3 regions of the Mesorhizobium sp. P160187 genome follow, and region 1 is predicted to be linked to each of the others. Evidence: predicted binding sites of a transcription regulator. Region 1 holds the regulator's gene; each other region holds the start of a gene.
The links. The regulator PhoB, encoded in region 1, activates phosphate uptake and scavenging genes when phosphate is short. The targets are predictions, from matches to a motif close to TGTCATNNANCTGTCAT.
Positions count from the first base shown of each region.

Region 2: AC3CCE_RS13935 (DUF1045 domain-containing protein) is a predicted target of PhoB. The motif match lies at 2,299-2,315, and genes of this name have one in related genera.
Region 3: AC3CCE_RS22805 (esterase-like activity of phytase family protein) is a predicted target of PhoB. The motif match lies at 2,433-2,449, and genes of this name have one in related genera.

Region 1 covers NZ_JBYMDX010000003.1:1,191,803-1,197,019, forward strand. The annotation lists gene xylF (D-xylose ABC transporter substrate-binding protein) at 1-718, opposite strand, end outside; gene AC3CCE_RS09110 (ROK family protein) at 984-2,219, shown strand; gene phoB (phosphate regulon transcriptional regulator PhoB) at 2,250-2,939, opposite strand; gene phoU (phosphate signaling complex protein PhoU) at 2,956-3,660, opposite strand; gene pstB (phosphate ABC transporter ATP-binding protein PstB) at 3,702-4,526, opposite strand; gene pstA (phosphate ABC transporter permease PstA) at 4,544-5,217, opposite strand, start outside.
Region 2 covers NZ_JBYMDX010000003.1:2,153,402-2,158,618, reverse strand. The annotation lists gene phnN (phosphonate metabolism protein/1,5-bisphosphokinase (PRPP-forming) PhnN) at 1-364, opposite strand, end outside; gene AC3CCE_RS13940 (alpha-D-ribose 1-methylphosphonate 5-triphosphate diphosphatase) at 361-1,515, opposite strand; gene AC3CCE_RS13935 (DUF1045 domain-containing protein) at 1,550-2,257, opposite strand; gene iolB (5-deoxy-glucuronate isomerase) at 2,412-3,224, opposite strand; gene AC3CCE_RS13925 (DUF3329 domain-containing protein) at 3,415-3,663, opposite strand; gene iolE (myo-inosose-2 dehydratase) at 3,673-4,590, opposite strand; gene iolD (3D-(3,5/4)-trihydroxycyclohexane-1,2-dione acylhydrolase (decyclizing)) at 4,726-5,217, opposite strand, start outside.
Region 3 covers NZ_JBYMDX010000004.1:1,183,258-1,188,474, forward strand. The annotation lists gene AC3CCE_RS22790 (sugar phosphate isomerase/epimerase family protein) at 1-132, opposite strand, end outside; gene AC3CCE_RS22795 (Gfo/Idh/MocA family protein) at 129-1,163, opposite strand; gene AC3CCE_RS22800 (LacI family DNA-binding transcriptional regulator) at 1,358-2,383, shown strand; gene AC3CCE_RS22805 (esterase-like activity of phytase family protein) at 2,546-4,021, shown strand; gene AC3CCE_RS22810 (L,D-transpeptidase) at 4,100-4,888, opposite strand; gene AC3CCE_RS22815 (MATE family efflux transporter) at 5,086-5,217, shown strand, end outside.

The sequences.
Region 1 (5,217 bases):
GAACCGTTCCGGCAAGGCCCTGCGCCGTCAGCGCGGCGACAACGTCGCCGGCGGTGCCGTCATTGGCCGCAACCACGGCATCGACCTTGTTGTCATTGGCGGTCAGGAACTGTTCCATGTTCTTCTGGGCGTTGGCCGGCAGCCAGCCATCGGTATAGGCCTCGCCGACATTCTTGATCTTGCCCGAGTCGATGGCTTCCTTGAGCACTTCCATCGAGCCCGAGAACAGGAAATCGGCATTCGGATCCGAGCCCGAGCCCTTGATGAAGACATAGTTGCCTTCGGGCTTCGCCTTGAACACTTCGCGGGCCTGCATGCGGCCGACTTCCTTGTTGTCGAAGGTCAGGTAGAAGACGTCCTTGTTCTCGATCAGGCGATCATAGCCGACGACCGGAATGCCTTCATCCAGCGCCTTCTGCACCGCCGGGCCGATGGCCGAGGCGTCCTGCGCCAGGATGATCAGCGAGTTGGCGCCCTGCGAGATCAGGCTTTCGACGTCGGTCAGCTGCTTGCCGGGATTGGACTGCGCGTCGGCCGAAATGTACTTGTCGCCGGCAGCCTCGATCGCCGTTTTCATCGCCGCCTCGTCGGTCTTCCAGCGCTCTTCCTGGAAGTTCGACCACGACACGCCGATGACCTTGTCCTTCGCCTGCGCGACCGACATCAGCGCCAGCGACATGGCGACACCCGCCAGCATGGCGGCTGCAAATCTGTTCATCATAATCCTCCCTGCGCCGCGTGCGGCGCGACAAAACTGGCCCGAGGGCCGGCACACAGCGGCCCTATTTTTTCGAGCCTCGAAAAAATACTGGTTCAATGATAAGGCGCTGTCAACATCGATTCTGATGGATTCTGATGGCCTTGCCGAATTTTTTCGAGGTCCGCAATAAACAATGACAGGGCTGCCGGCGTCTGCCAATATTTGGCTGGTGCCGTCGAACGCCTTCACTATCATGAGGCGCGAGGAGGCCGGGAGGAAACAAATGTCGGTTGGAATCCGCCACGACGATCTGCGCCGTCGCAACCGTGCGATGGTGATTTCAGCCGTGCGCCGGGCCGGCCAGCCGTCGCGGACCGAGATTGCGGCGACCACCGGCCTCAGCCACTCGACCATATCGGCAATCTCGTCTGATCTGATTCAAGAAGGCATCCTGATTGAAGGCAAACCTGGCGAGACCGGCGCACTGAAACGCGGCCGGCCGCAGGTGGGCCTTGGTCTCAACCCGGAAGCGGCGGCGGTGATGACCGTCGTGCTGTCGCTCAATTTCCTGTCCGTCACCGTCATCGACTATGCCGGCCACGTCGTCGCCGAGGAACAGCGCCGGCTGGACACGCTGACCAAGCCGCGCGACGAGCTGATTGGCGAATGCGTAGCAATCGTCCGGCGGCGGCTTGAGGATCCCGACCTCGATGTCCAGAGCATCGCCCGCATTGCCATGGGCATCCAGGGCATCACCGATTCGCAGGCGCGCGCCATGCTGTGGTCGCCGATCACGCCACTGACCGACATTGCCTTCGCCGACATGTTGGAAGCGGAATTCGGCATTCCTGCCACCATGGAGAACGATTGCAACATGATGGCGGTGGCGCTGCAATGGCGCCAGCCCGAGCGCTACCGCGACAATTTTATCGCCATCCTCTTGTCGCACGGCATCGGCATGGGCCTGGTGCTGAAAGGCGAACTGTTCACCGGCACCCATTCCTCGGGCGGCGAGTTCGGCCACATGATCCACCGTCCGGGCGGCGCGCTCTGCCGCTGCGGGCGGCGCGGCTGCGTGGAAGCCTATGCCGGAAACTACGCCATCTGGCGGAGCGCCAAAATGATGGGCGAGGATGCCGAGCCGGTCGATATCGGCGACGCTGATATGCGCGCACTCGCCGCGCGCGCCCGCGAAACCGACGGCCCGGAGCGCGAAGCCTATCGCAAGGCCGGCGAGGCGCTCGGCTTCGGCCTCGGCAGCCTGTTTGCGCTGATCGATCCGGCACCCGTCGCCATGGTAGGCGTCAGCGCCGCCGCCTTCGACCTGATCGAACCGGCATTGCGCGAAGCGATCGCCCAGACCGCCGGCGGCCAGCACTCGAAATCGATCTCCTTCGACACCGAGCCCAACGAGCTGCCGCTGATCCGCGAAGGCTGTGCCATGCGCGCGCTCGGCTTCGTCGACCAGGAGATTTTCGCGCCGGGCATTCAGGCCAAATCCGGCAAGCATGTCGCCTGAATGGCCGGCAACGGCGCGACGCGCAGCATCCTAGTCTTCCCTGATCGCGTAGCCGGCGCCGCGAATGGTACGGATGACATCCGGCATGCGGCCGTTGTTGACCGCTTTGCGTAAGCGCCCGACATGCACGTCGACGGTTCGCTCGTCGATGTAGATCGTCTCGCCCCAGACATTGTCGAGCAGCTGGCTGCGCGAGAACACGCGGCCGGGATGGCGCATCATGAATTCGAGCAGCCGGAACTCGGTCGGTCCGAGCCTGATCTCGCTCTTCTTGCGGTAGACACGGTGCGACTCGCGGTCGAGCACGATGTCGCCGACCTTGAGCACGCTGGACAGCACTTCCGGCTTGGCCCGGCGCAGCAGCGCCTTCACGCGCGCCATGAACTCCGGCGTCGAGAATGGCTTGACCAGATAGTCGTCGGCACCGGTGGACAGGCCGCGCACGCGATCGCTTTCCTCACCGCGCGCGGTCAGCATGATGATCGGCAGCCGCTCGGTTTCGGGCCGCACTCTAAGCCGCCGGCAGAGCTCGATGCCGGAAACAGCCGGCACCATCCAGTCGAGCACCAGGAGATCGGGCACGTTTTCCTGCAGGCGGATCTCGGCCTCGTCGCCGCGTGTCACCACCTCGACCTGATAGCCTTCGGATTCGAGGTTGTAGCGGAGGAGCACGCCTAGTGGCTCCTCGTCCTCCACGACCATGATGCGTGGCGCGATCATAGGCAGTTCACCCTCATCAGGCCGGCGTGGCCATCGCCGTCTCGTCCTGCTTCGGACGATTGGCGGGCAATTGCTGGCCGGTCAGCACATAATACGCATTTTCGGCGATGTTGGTGACATGATCGCCGATGCGCTCAAGATTCTTGGCGCAGAACAAGAGATGCGTGCAGGCGGTGATGTTGCGAGGGTCTTCCATCATGTAGGTCAAGAGCTCACGAAACACGGACGTGTATTTGACGTCGATGCGCTCGTCGTCATTCCTGAGTTTTGCAAGCGCTGCCGCATCGGTGGCGGCATATTCCTCGACGACGCCTTGCACCTGGATCAGCACCAGTTGCGCCATGGCGTCGATGGAGTGCGAGAGGTCGCGCGGCGTGACGCTCAAGCCCACGGTGCCGACGCGTTTGGCGATGTTCTTGGCGAGGTCGCCGATGCGCTCGAGGTCGCCCGCCATGCGGATCGAGCCGACCACGGCGCGCAGATCGTTGGCCATCGGCTGGCGCTTGGCGATCAGCGTGATGGCGCGGTCGTCCAGTTCGCGCTGGCGCGCATCCATGATGGCGTCGTCGGAAACGACACGCTGTGCCAGCGCATTGTCCGAATTGAGCAGCGCCCTGGTCGAGCCGCTGACCATCGAGCCTGCCAGATCGCCCATGTCGCGGATCAGCTTGCTGATCTGCCCGAGCTCTTCATCGAAGGAGGCGACGGTATGTTCACCCATGATCTTGGTCCTCGTGCCTGAAAATTCACCCGCCGGACGGCTCAGCCGAAGCGGCCGGTAATGTAGTCCTGGGTGCGCTTGTCGTCGGGGTTGGTGAACATCTTGTCGGTGGCGCCCTCCTCGACGAGATAGCCGAGATGGAACATCGCCGTGCGCTGCGACACGCGCGCCGCCTGCTGCATCGAGTGGGTGACGATGACGATCGTGTAGTTCTGGCGCAGTTCGTCGATCAGCTCCTCGACACGGGCGGTGGCGATCGGATCGAGCGCCGAGCAGGGCTCGTCCATCAGGATCACCTCCGGCGACACGGCGATGGCGCGCGCGATGCACAGGCGCTGCTGCTGGCCGCCGGACAGGCCGGTGCCGGGCTCCTGCAGGCGGTCCTTGACCTCGTTCCAGATCGCCGCCTTCTTCAGGCTCTGCTCGACGATCTGGTCCATGTCGGACTTGCGCTTGGCCAGCCCATGGATGCGCGGGCCGTAGGCGACGTTCTCGTAGATCGACTTCGGGAACGGGTTGGGTTTCTGGAACACCATGCCGACGCGGGCGCGCAGTTCGACGACATCGATGTTCTTGTCGTAGATGTCGTCTTCATCGAGCGTGATCTTGCCGGTCACCCGCGCCAAATCGATGGTGTCGTTCATGCGGTTGAGGCAGCGCAAGAAGGTCGACTTGCCGCAGCCGGACGGGCCGATCAGCGCCGTCACCTGGTTCTGACGCACGTCGAGATTGACGTCGAACAACGCCTGCTTCTCGCCGTAGAAGACGCCGACCTTGTCGCCGCGCATCTTGATGACTTCGTTCGACTTGGCGTTCATTTTGTCGCCCACTGCATTCTCAAGGGACTGTTCGGTCATGATGTTCATACCAAATTGCCTTTTTTCTACCAGCGCCGCTCGAAGCGGCGCCGGAGCACGATCGCGGTGATGTTCATGGCCATGAGGAAGACGAGCAGGATGATGATGGCGCCGGACATGCGCTCGACAAAAGCGCGCTCAGCCTCGTTTGCCCACATATAGATCTGAACCGGCAGCGCGGTCGCCGGATCGAAAGGCGTCGTCGGATAATCGGCGACGAAAGCGACCATGCCGATCAAGAGCAGCGGTGCTGTCTCGCCGAGCGCACGCGCCAGGCCGATGATGGTGCCGGTAAGGATGCCTGGGGCGGCAAGCGGCAGGATGTGATGGAACACCATCTGCATCTTGGAGGCGCCGAGGCCGAGCGCCGCCGAGCGGATCGACGGCGGCACCGCGGCGAGGGCGGCGCGCGTGGCGATGATGATGGTCGGCAGCGTCATCAAGGTCAGCACCAGGCCGCCGACGAAGGAAGCCGAGCGCGGCATGCCGAGGAAGTTGATGAACACGGCAAGGCCAAGCAGACCGAAGACGATCGACGGCACCGCCGCGAGATTGTTGATGTTGACTTCGATCAGGTCCGTAAAGCGGTTCTTCTTGGCGAACTCCTCCAGATAGATCGAGGCGGCGACGCCGATCGGCAGCGCCAGCAAAAGCACGATCACCATCATGTAGAACGAACCGATGATGGCCACGCCCATGC
Region 2 (5,217 bases), 960 kb from region 1:
TGACTGCGCGCGAGACATTGGCCACGGCGACATGGCCATTGGCTATCGACCAGTCGACATCGGCCGGGATGCCATAGCGCAGGCCGTGCGCCTCCCAGGAAATGGCGAAAGCGCCGTCGGCCTGGGCCTCGGCAAAGGCGGCGTCGGCCAGCGTGTCGTGATCCTCGCTTGCGGCGTCGCTCGGCCTGGTGATGACCCGGCGGACGAACTCCAGCCTCGTCTCGTCGGCAAACAAGGTGCGGGCATAGCCGATTACCGTATCCTTGCCGGCGCCGCTCGGGCCGACGACGGCGACAAACACGCCGTTGCGGAGCGGAAAGGCCTCGCTGCTGAGTTCGCGCTCGATCGACGCCGAGACCATCAGGCGACCCGGCGCCCTTGGCGCCAGACGGTGCGCACGACCGGCACATGGTCGTCGACGCGCACACGCACCAGATCGGCGCGGCGGCCCTGTTCGATGACGCCGCGGTCGTCGAGGCCGATCGCCTCGGCCGGATTCTTCGACACCATCGCAACCGCCTGCGGCAGGGAAATGCCCTCGACGACGTCGCCGAGGAAGAAGGCCGACTGGATCAGGCTGAAGGGAATGTAGTCGGACGACAATATGTCGAGCAGGCCGTCGCCGGCCAGCGTGCGGGCCGAGACATTGCCCGAATGCGAGGAGCCGCGCATGACGTTGGGCGCGCCCATCAGTACGCCGAGCCCGGCATCCTTCGAGGCCTTGGCGGCTTCCAGCGTGGTCGGGAATTCCGCGACGCGCACGCCCTGCTCGATCGCCTCGTCGACATGGCCTGATGTGGCGTCGTCATGGCTCGCCAGCACAATGCCCCGCTCGTTGCAGGCGGCTGATATCGCCACCCGGTTCGGTCCCGAATTCTTCGCCGATTCCGACATCCGCTTTTCGCAGAACAATTGGAAGTCGCGATCGGTCAATTTCAGCTTGCGCTGATAGTAATGGGCGTAGGTCTCGAGATTGACGAACTGACGCTGTCCCGGCGCATGGTCCATCAGCGAGGCCAGCTTGACCCGCTCGTCGCCATCGAAATTGGCGAAAGCCCGCAAGCAATCCGGCGCCGAGACCTCGCAGCGCAGGTGCAGGAAATGGTCGGCCCGCAACCGGTCTTTCGCGACGCTGTCCTCGATCGCGCCGGCGAGCTTGCGGATGTCGTCGGAGGTAATATCCGCGTCCTCGTCCATGCCGACACGCAACGCGTCGAGGACGGTGGTGATGCCGGCGGTGGCCACCTGCGCGTCATGGGCAAGGACGGCGGCGATCGGGTTCCAGCGCACTTTCGGGCGCGGCGCATAGTGGCCTTCGAGATGGTCGGTGTGCAGCTCGACCAGGCCGGGAATGATGTAGTCGCCGCCCATGTCCTCGCCGCCCATGCTCCCGCCGGTGTGGCCGGTGCCGGCGTCGACGCCGGAGATAAAACCGTCGCGCAGCACGAGCGACCCTTCGACGATCTCGTCGGCAAGCACGATGCGGGCGTTGTGGAGAACAGTTTCGGCGGTCATTCAGGCGGTCCCTGGTTACTCGGACGAATTGCGGTCAGGCGGTTTTTCGGGCAGCGCGGCGGCCGAGCGCATGATGCGAAAGCACCATGAACGGAGCGCCCGGTTCGGTTTCGACGAACAGCGTCAGCGCATCCACCAGCACCGGCTGCTGCAGCACATCGGCGAACAGGCTGTCAATTGCCGCGCGCAGACGTTGGCTTTCCTGCGGCCCGGCCCGGCCGGACAGTGTCATGTGGAAGCGAAAGGTCTCAAACACATAGGGATAGCCCCACTGGCAGAGATTGCGGAACTCGGCCGGCTTCAGCGAATCCGGGCTGCGCCGCTCGATCTCGGCCTCGGTGAGCGGCGCGCGAAAACGGTCGAAGCTAAGCACGACATCGTCGGCGAAACGGTTGAGCGGCGGCAGCGGGCCTTCCGGCACCAAAGCGAAGAAACCATCGATCTGGCTGACGACCAGGCGCGGGATGGTGACCGTCGGCGTTGCTTCGGCAAAGGCGTCCAGCGCCGCGCGCAGCGAGCTTTCGGTTTCGTTGGCGGCCAACCGGAAGGGCGCTTTCAGCGTCGCATGAAAGCCGTAGCGCCGCGCCGATGCGGTGTGAAAAGCGACTTCGGCCGCCGACAGCTCGCCCACCGCCTCGACCGGCCTGGTGGCGGCGCCAAAGGGGTCGCGACCCAGCCAGTTGGCGGCGATCCGCGCCAGCGGTTCGTCCTGCCTCGGGGTGAAATAAATGGCGTAGCGCATCGAAAAAAATCCTCGTCAGCCCGCTGCCATAGGTGATTTCCATGACGGATTGACGAAGCTTATGCGGGTTTTCGAAGGCAAATCGACCCCGCAGGTCCTTAGCCGACGATTTTTTCCTGCTGGACCGACAGCTTCCGCCGCAAGCGAAGGCCGATCAGGCCTTCATCAGCCATTCGTGCTCGGGCGCGTTGTGGAACTTCCACGTCCGCTTCGGCCCGGCCATGACGTTGAGATAATAGAGGTCGTAGCCGTGGCAGGCGGCGCAGGGGTGATAGCCCTTGGGCACCAGCACAACATCGCCGTCCTCGATCGCCATGGCTTCGTCCAGCTCGCGGGCGCCGGTCTTGTCGGCGTCGGTGTAGACGCGCTGGAAGGCAAAACCCTGCGGCGGGTTGAGGCGGTGGTAGTAGGTTTCCTCAAGATAGGATTCGGCCGGCAGATTGTCCTGGTCGTGCTTGTGCGGCGGGTAGCTCGATGTGTGGCCGCCGGGCGTGATGACCTCGACCACCAGCAGCGAGTCGGCGGGCTTGCCCTCGGGCAATATGTTGGTGACGTAGCGCGTGTTGGTGCCTTTGCCCCGAGTCTCCTGGCCGAGGTCGTCGGGTGCGATGACGCGAACGGGCAAGCCGCCGCCCAGGCCCGGCGCCGAGCAGACCGCGAGCTCGAGATCGGTGTCGGCGGTGACCGACCAATCCGACCCCTCAGGAATATAGACCGACCACGGCTTGCCCTCGAAGGGCGACATGCGCTCGCCGAGCAGGCCAAGTTCCCGGCCGCCGGCCTTGGCCGTGCCCTTGCCGGTGACGAACACCAGGCAGACTTCGCGACCGCCCGTCTTACCCGAGGCGTTTTCGCCGGGCTTCAAACGGTGCAGGTCGAAGCCGACATAGGTCCAGCCGGCGCTGTTGGGCGTGACATGCGCGACGCGGCCATGGCCCTTGTCGGCTTTGACGAGCAGTTTCGACATGTTTTGTCTCCTATCGCAAGTCTTCGAGGTCGGCCTCTCAACTTCGTCATCCTAGGGCGAAGCAGGAGCGAAGCTCCGTCGCGAAGACCCTAGGATGACGAAGCGAGGAACGTTCCGGCCAATCACCGACGTAGGCGATACGCCAGGTGTCCAGTGTCCGACCCGCAAGCCCTTCCGAGCCACGGCCGCTTCATTCCTTCGGTTCGGCGTCCGCCTTCGCTTCGCCGGTCTTCGGTCGATCAGGCGCAGCCTTGCTCTCCTCCACCGGCTTGTAAAGATAGAAGAACTGCCAGACGGCGTAGGCGGCAAAGCCGAGCGCAATGATGCCCCAGAATGGGGTGCCGGAGGCGAGTTCTATTCCGGCCCAGATCACGCAGACGGCGACGACGGCAACGCGCCGCCACAGCGGCCGGAAGAACGGGTGCTCGTAATCCTTCATCGGATCGCCTCAGGCATTGGGAAAGCCTTGCGTTTCCACCGTGTAGCCGGCCGCCGTCATCACCCGCATCAGCTCCTTGTAACCCACTTGGGCCATCTTCAGCGGCGGGTTCTTTTTCGGGTCCTGCTCGGCCTCGACGACGAACCAGCCTTCATAGCCATGGTCGGCGAAGCGCTGCACGATGGCGCCGAAATCGAGCGAACCGTCGCCAGGCACCGTGAAGGCACCGAGCGCCACGGCGTCGAGAAAGGACTGCTTCGTGCGGTCGAGCCCGTCGATCACGCCCATGCGCACATCCTTCACATGGACATGGCTGATGCGCTTGTGGTGGTTGTCGATGGCGCGCAGCACGTCGCCACCGGCAAAGGCGAGATGCCCTGCATCGAGCAGCAACGGAATGCCTTCGCCGGAATGGCGCATGAAGGCATCGAGCTCCGGCTCGGTCTCGACCACCGCCGCCATGTGATGGTGATAGGACAGCGGCATGCCTTGCTCTGCGCACCATTCGCCGAACTCGGTGAGGCGCCTGGCATAGGCCTTCATTTCGTCGTTCGACAATTTCGGCTTGGTGGCGAGAGGCCTGGAGCGATCACCCTGGATCGAGCGGCCGACCTCGCCATAGACGATGCAAGGCGCATTCACCGCCTTGAACAGGTCGATCATCGGCTGGATGCGATCCCTGTTCTTGCCCATATCCTCATCGACCAGCGTGCCGGAGAACCAGCCGCCGCACAGCGTCACGTCGGCCTGCTTCAGGATCGGCAGCATGATTTCGGGGTCGTTTGGGAAACGCCGGCCCATTTCCATGCCGGTGAAGCCGGCAGAGCGCGACTGGCGCAGGCACTCTTCCAGCGAGACGTCGTCGCTGAGTTCGGCAAGATCATCGTTCCACCACGCAATGGGGGACATGCCCAGTTTGGCTTTCAAGTTTTAGCTCCGGTTTCTTGTTCACCCTCCCCCTTGTGGGGAGGTGCGAAGCAGCGGGGTGGGGTGCGGCGCGAGCCCCCCACCGGACCTTCGGTCCGACCTCCACAAGGGGAGGTAGGGGCGGGTGCATGTACATCAATCGCCGACTGTCTGCATCTGCCGCTTTTCGTCATAGGCCTTGCGGGCTGCGTTGACCTGCGGCCGTGCGGAGACTTCCGGCACCGCGACATCCCACCAATGGCCGCCGGCATCGGTGGAAATCAGCGGGTCGGTGTCGATGACCAGCACGGTGGTGCGGTCGTTGGTTTTCGACTTTTGCAGCGCAGTCTCCAGGCCGGTGATCGACGGCACTTTCTCGGCAATAGCGCCCATGCTGGCCGCATGCGCGGCGAAGTCGATGTCGGGCAGGATCTCGTGGCGCGCGTCCTTCAGGAGGTTGTTGAAGTTGGCGCCGCCGGTGGCCATCTGCAGCCGGTTGATGCAGCCATAACCCCTGTTGTCGAGCACCACGATGGTCAGCTTCAGGCCAAGCATCACCGACGTGGCGATTTCGGAATTCATCATGAGGTAGGAGCCGTCCCCGACCATGACGACGACCTCCTGGTCGGGCTTGGCCATCTTGGCGCC
Region 3 (5,217 bases), on a different contig from region 1:
CGTCTGCCAGAAGAAGGGCTGGATGCTCTCGAAGCCGAGCGGCAGAATCTCTTTGATATAGGCGGCGGGGTCTTCGAGATTGGCCCGCACCATGGTGCCGATGCGGATGTCGAGAAGCGGGTTCGGCATCATTGTGTTTCCTGTGTCGGGATAGCCACTCGCCGCCCCGTCTCGGCACTTTCGATAGCGCCGAAAACCATGGCCAGGCTTTTGATGTTGTCGCTGCCACGCGTCTCCGGCTCGCTGCCGGTCTCGATGGCGTGGATGAAATCCTTGATGATGCCGAGATGGCCACCGACGCGGTCGGCGGGATCGAGCGGCGGCACGATGATGGGCTGGGTCAGGTCGAACAGGCCGTCGCGGACCGACAACACAACCTCTGCCTTCAGCCCGTCCTCGCCGTCCCAGAGCAGGCTGCCGTGCTCGGCTACGATGCGCCATGTGCTCTCCCAACTGGTGCGGAAGCCCGCCGCGCACCAGGAGCCTGCATAGGTGAAGCGCTTGCCGCCGCCGAGATCGAAGATAGCGCTGGCCGACGAGCCCTGCCGGTACCAGGAATTGGCCGGCTCCCATTCCTGGCAATAGACGCCGGCGGGATCGCCTGCGACCATGTAGCGGGCGGCGTCGAATGTGTGGATCGCCATGTCGAGCAAAAGCACATGCGCCATCTCCTCGCGAAAGCCGCCGAAATGCGGCGCGACGAAGAAGTCGGCATGGATGCTGGTCGGCTTGCCGATGGCGCCGGAGTCGAGAAAGCGCCTGATGCGCCGGACATTGGCGACGTAGCGGCGGTTCTGCACCACGGCATGAACGCGCCCTGCCTGGCGCGCCGCGTCGACAATGGCGCGGGCATTTTCCGGAGTGTCGGCGAGCGGCTTTTCGGTGAGCAGATGGCAATTGTGGGTAAAGGCGGAAAAGGCGACGTCTCGGCGGGCGGCGGGAACCACGACGTCGAACACCGCTTGCGGTTTGGTCTGGTCGAGGACCTGATCGAGGCTGGTGCCGATGGCGGCGCTATCGAGCCCGTATTCGCGTGCCCTCGCCCGCGCCCGTTCGGCGTCGAGATCGACAAGTCCGACAATGGCCAACCCGTCGATCTGCCTCGCGGCATCGAGCCAGGCCTTGCTCATCGCACCACAGCCGACGAGGACGGCATTCATCATCCGGCATTCCTCCCGTCCGGTCCCTCCAGACCGAATGTCACGGCATTTCCGGCATCACCGTAAACGTTTCTCCGTAAACGTTTACGAGAACACACCCGATGGCCTAGAATGTCAATCGGCTGCCCGCGAAAATCATCCCGAAGCCTTGGCCTGGGCGGCAGCCGGTGCTAGCCAAGACAGGGGGAGAACTGTCCTTGCCGTCCAGCATCCATGACCTCGCGCGTCACCTGAACATTTCGATCGGCACCGTGTCGCGGGCGTTGAACGGCCGCGCCGACGTCAATGCCGACACCCGCCAGCGCGTGCTCGCCGCCGCCAAGCAATTGAACTATTCGCCCAACCAGTCCGGCCGCAGCCTGCGGCAAGGCACCACCCATTCGATCGCCTTCATGCTGCAGCCGCATCCGGGCGACCAGCAATATGGCGAACCGTTCTTCATCCCGTTCCTGATCGGTCTGCAAGGCCGGCTTGCCGAGGATGACCTGGATCTGATGGTCGTCATGGGCGAGCCCGGCCAATATCAGCAGGAGAGGCTGCGCCGCGTGGTTGAGACGCGCCGGGCCGACGCGGTCGTGTTGGCCAATACACGGCGGGAAGACGATCGGATCGACTATCTCAGCAAGGCCGGCTTTCCCTTCGCCACGCTTGGCCGAAGTCAATCCGGCGACGACACCTATCCTTCGCTCGATATAGATTTCGAGAGGGCGGGTGATGAAGCCGTCGACCGGCTGGTCGCGCGCGGCCACCGCCGCATTGCCGCCATCCGCCCTTCGCTTGATCTCAACTTCGGCTACCTGTTCCTCGACGGCTACCGCAAGGGGCTGGAGCGGCATGGCATCGAAGTCGACCCCGGCCTGATCGCCGACGGCTTCATCAACGAGGCAGGCGGCTACCAGGTGACGCCGCGCGTGATGCTCTCCAAGGACCGGCCCACAGCCATCATCTTCAACAATGACGCAATGGCGCTCGGCGGCTGCAAGGCACTGGCCGAGATGGGCATCAGGCCCGGCCACGACATCGCGGTGATCGTCATCGTCGACACGCCGCTCTGCCGTTATTTCTCGCCGGCGCTGACCGCCTTCCGCCCGTCGCTGGAGCCCATGGGCCGGCGGCTGGCCGAAATGCTGCTGGCATCGCTTCCGGCCTTTGCCGGCCCGGAAGGCCCGCGCATCATCCGCGAAGTCTGGCCCCTGGAGCTGATCGCGCGCGACAGCGATTGATAGTGCGTCCTTCCCTTCTCCCACAAGGGGAGAAGGGAGAGGCCCGCTCTGTCACGCAAGTATCATGTTCGCGTCCTAGACCGCTTTGCGAGAGGGCGACATCGTCGATGCGATGCGGTGGCCCCTTTGCGCCGCTCAAGGCTTGTCACAAAGAGGATCTCCATGAAAATCTCGCACCGAACCGTGTCGCTCGGCGCCGTGCTGGCGCTGTTTACCGCCCTGACCCCTGCCCTTGCCGGCAGCACCGCCACCGTTGGCGGCTTCGTCAACAAGGGCCTGGTCGGCGTCGGCCGCATTCCGGCCGACCTGAAGGACAAGTTCGGCGAGACCTTCGGCTCAGGCTCCGGCATGTCGATCGACGCATCGAGCTGGACCCATGGCGCGGATGGCTACAAGGGTTCGCTGTGGCTGCTGCCGGATCGCGGCTACAATGTCGTCGGCACCACCGACTACCGGCCGCGGCTCAACACTATTCGCATCGAGTTCACGCCGGCCGCACTGGGCGCCACGCCCGCTGCCGGCCAGGAACAGACAGGCGTCAAGGCGACGCTAGCCGATTCCCTGCTCCTCACCGACGACAAGGGCGCTGACGCCACCGGTCTCGATCCGCTCAACGGCGTGCGCGCGGCCAATGGCGACCTGCCGATCCTGCCCGAGGCCAATGGCAAGCTGGCGCTCGACAATGAGGCGATCGCGCGGCTGCCCGACGGCACCATGTTCATCTCTGACGAATACGGCCCCAACATCTACCGCTTCTCGGCCGACGGCCATCTGTTGTCGGCGACGCAGCCGCCGGCCGCTTTGGTGCCGATGCGCAAGGGCGGGCCGAACTTCGCCTCCGACAATCCAGGCCCCGGTGCAGTCGAACCCGATCCGAAGGATCCCGAAACCGGCCGCCAGAACAATCAAGGCCTCGAAGGCATGGCGCTGACGCCGGACGGCAAGTCGCTGATCGCTGTGCTGCAATCGGCGCCCCGCCAGGATGGCGGCGATTCACCCGCGACGCGCCAAAACACCCGCGCGCTGGTCTACGACGCCTCCGACCCGGCCCATCTCAAGCTGGTGCATGAATATGCCGTGCCGCTGCCGGTGTTCAAGGACGCCAAGGACAAGACCAAGGTCGCCGCGCAGAGCGAAATCGTGGCGCTGTCCGACAAGACCTTCCTGATGCTGGCGCGCGACAGCGGAAACGGCCAGGGGGTGAAGGGCGATACTTCGCTGCTGCGCCAGATTTTCGTCGTCGACGTCTCTGGCGCCACCGACATTGCCGGCGGCGCCTTCGATGCCGCCGACAAGCCGCTGGCGCCCAAGGGCGTGCTCGACCCCTCGGTGACCCCGGCCAGGCTGACGCCGTTCATTGACATCAACGACAACAAGGAACTCGGCCGTTTCGGCCTGCATGACGGCAAGCCGAACGACAAGAACAATCTCTCGGAGAAGTGGGAAGCGATGTCGGTGGTCAGCGTGCTCGATCCGGCGCTGCCCGACGACTATTTCCTGTTCGTCGGCAACGATAACGACTTTCTCACCCAGGACGGTTTTCAAGTCGGCGCGCCCTACAAGGCCGAAGACGGCGCCGATGTCGATACCATGTTCCTGGTCTATCAGGTCACGCTTCCGGGCCTCGCCAAGAAGTAGCCGTATACGGAGAGGCGGACGCGCCCGGCGCGTCCGCCTCTAACCGTTTGTCGGTGATCAGCGATGCCGTGAAGGCACCTATTTCAAAATCTCCGCATCCCTTGGCACGCCGGCATCGATCGCCTCGGCGGTCCGGCTCGACACGGCCATGATCTTGCCCGCGGCCGAAAGGTTCGGGCGCACATAGACCTGGGCTACGCCGTTGACCCGGCTGTAGAGGTCGATGATGTCCTGGTTCATGAAGCGCACGCAGCCCGACGACGCGTTCTTGCCGATGGAATCCCATTCCGGCGTGCCGTGCAGCCGGTACATCGTGTCCTTGCCGTCGCGGAACAGATAGAGCGCACGCGCGCCGAGCGGGCTCTGCGGTCCCGGCGGCATGCCGTCCTTATATTTCGCCAGTTCCGGCCGGCGCTGGATCATTTCGGGCGGCGGCGTCCACACCGGCCATTTCTTGCGCGCCTGGATCACGGCGCTGCCGGTCCAGCCAAACCCGGCCTTGCCGAGGCTGACGCCATAGCGCATTGCCTTGCCGCCGTCGCGCACCAGATAGAGAAAATGCTCGGATGTATCGACAACGATCGTGCCGGGTTTTTCGCCGGTCGGATCGTCCACGATCTGGCGCACGAACTTCGGATCGAGCTTGGCCACGGGGATTGCCGGCAATGAAAAGCCCTCATCGACGCGCGCCGAATACATGGTGGCGGCATCGCCCAGAGCCGGTTCAGGCGCCGGGGCGGGCGTTGGCGGCACCACGACATCGGTCGTGGTGCAGGCTGAAAGCGCCATGGAAGCGGCACCCAAAGCGGATATTCCAAGAAACGCGCGCCGGTTCAGGCGCTCGGAAAAAAGCGGATTGTCGGACATGATCCCCCCAGCCTATTCATCATATCCAACAGGATATGCGACCCCACGCGGCGACGACCCATAGCCCATTCCGGATGTTTTGAGAACTGATTAGCGTGAAGCCGCCAGGTGGCATGTTCCAATGCCGCATCGACCTTGTCCGTCAAATCGGCGATCATTGCCGGGCGGACTTTGAGATGAACCTTCGCCGAACAGCCATGGACGAAAAAATACCACCGCGCCGGCGCACCGGCGACCTGACCAGCGGCCCGATTCCGCGCACGCTGCTTTTGTTCGCTCTGCCGGTGCTCGGCTCCAACGTGCTGCAATCGCTCAACGGTTCGATCAAC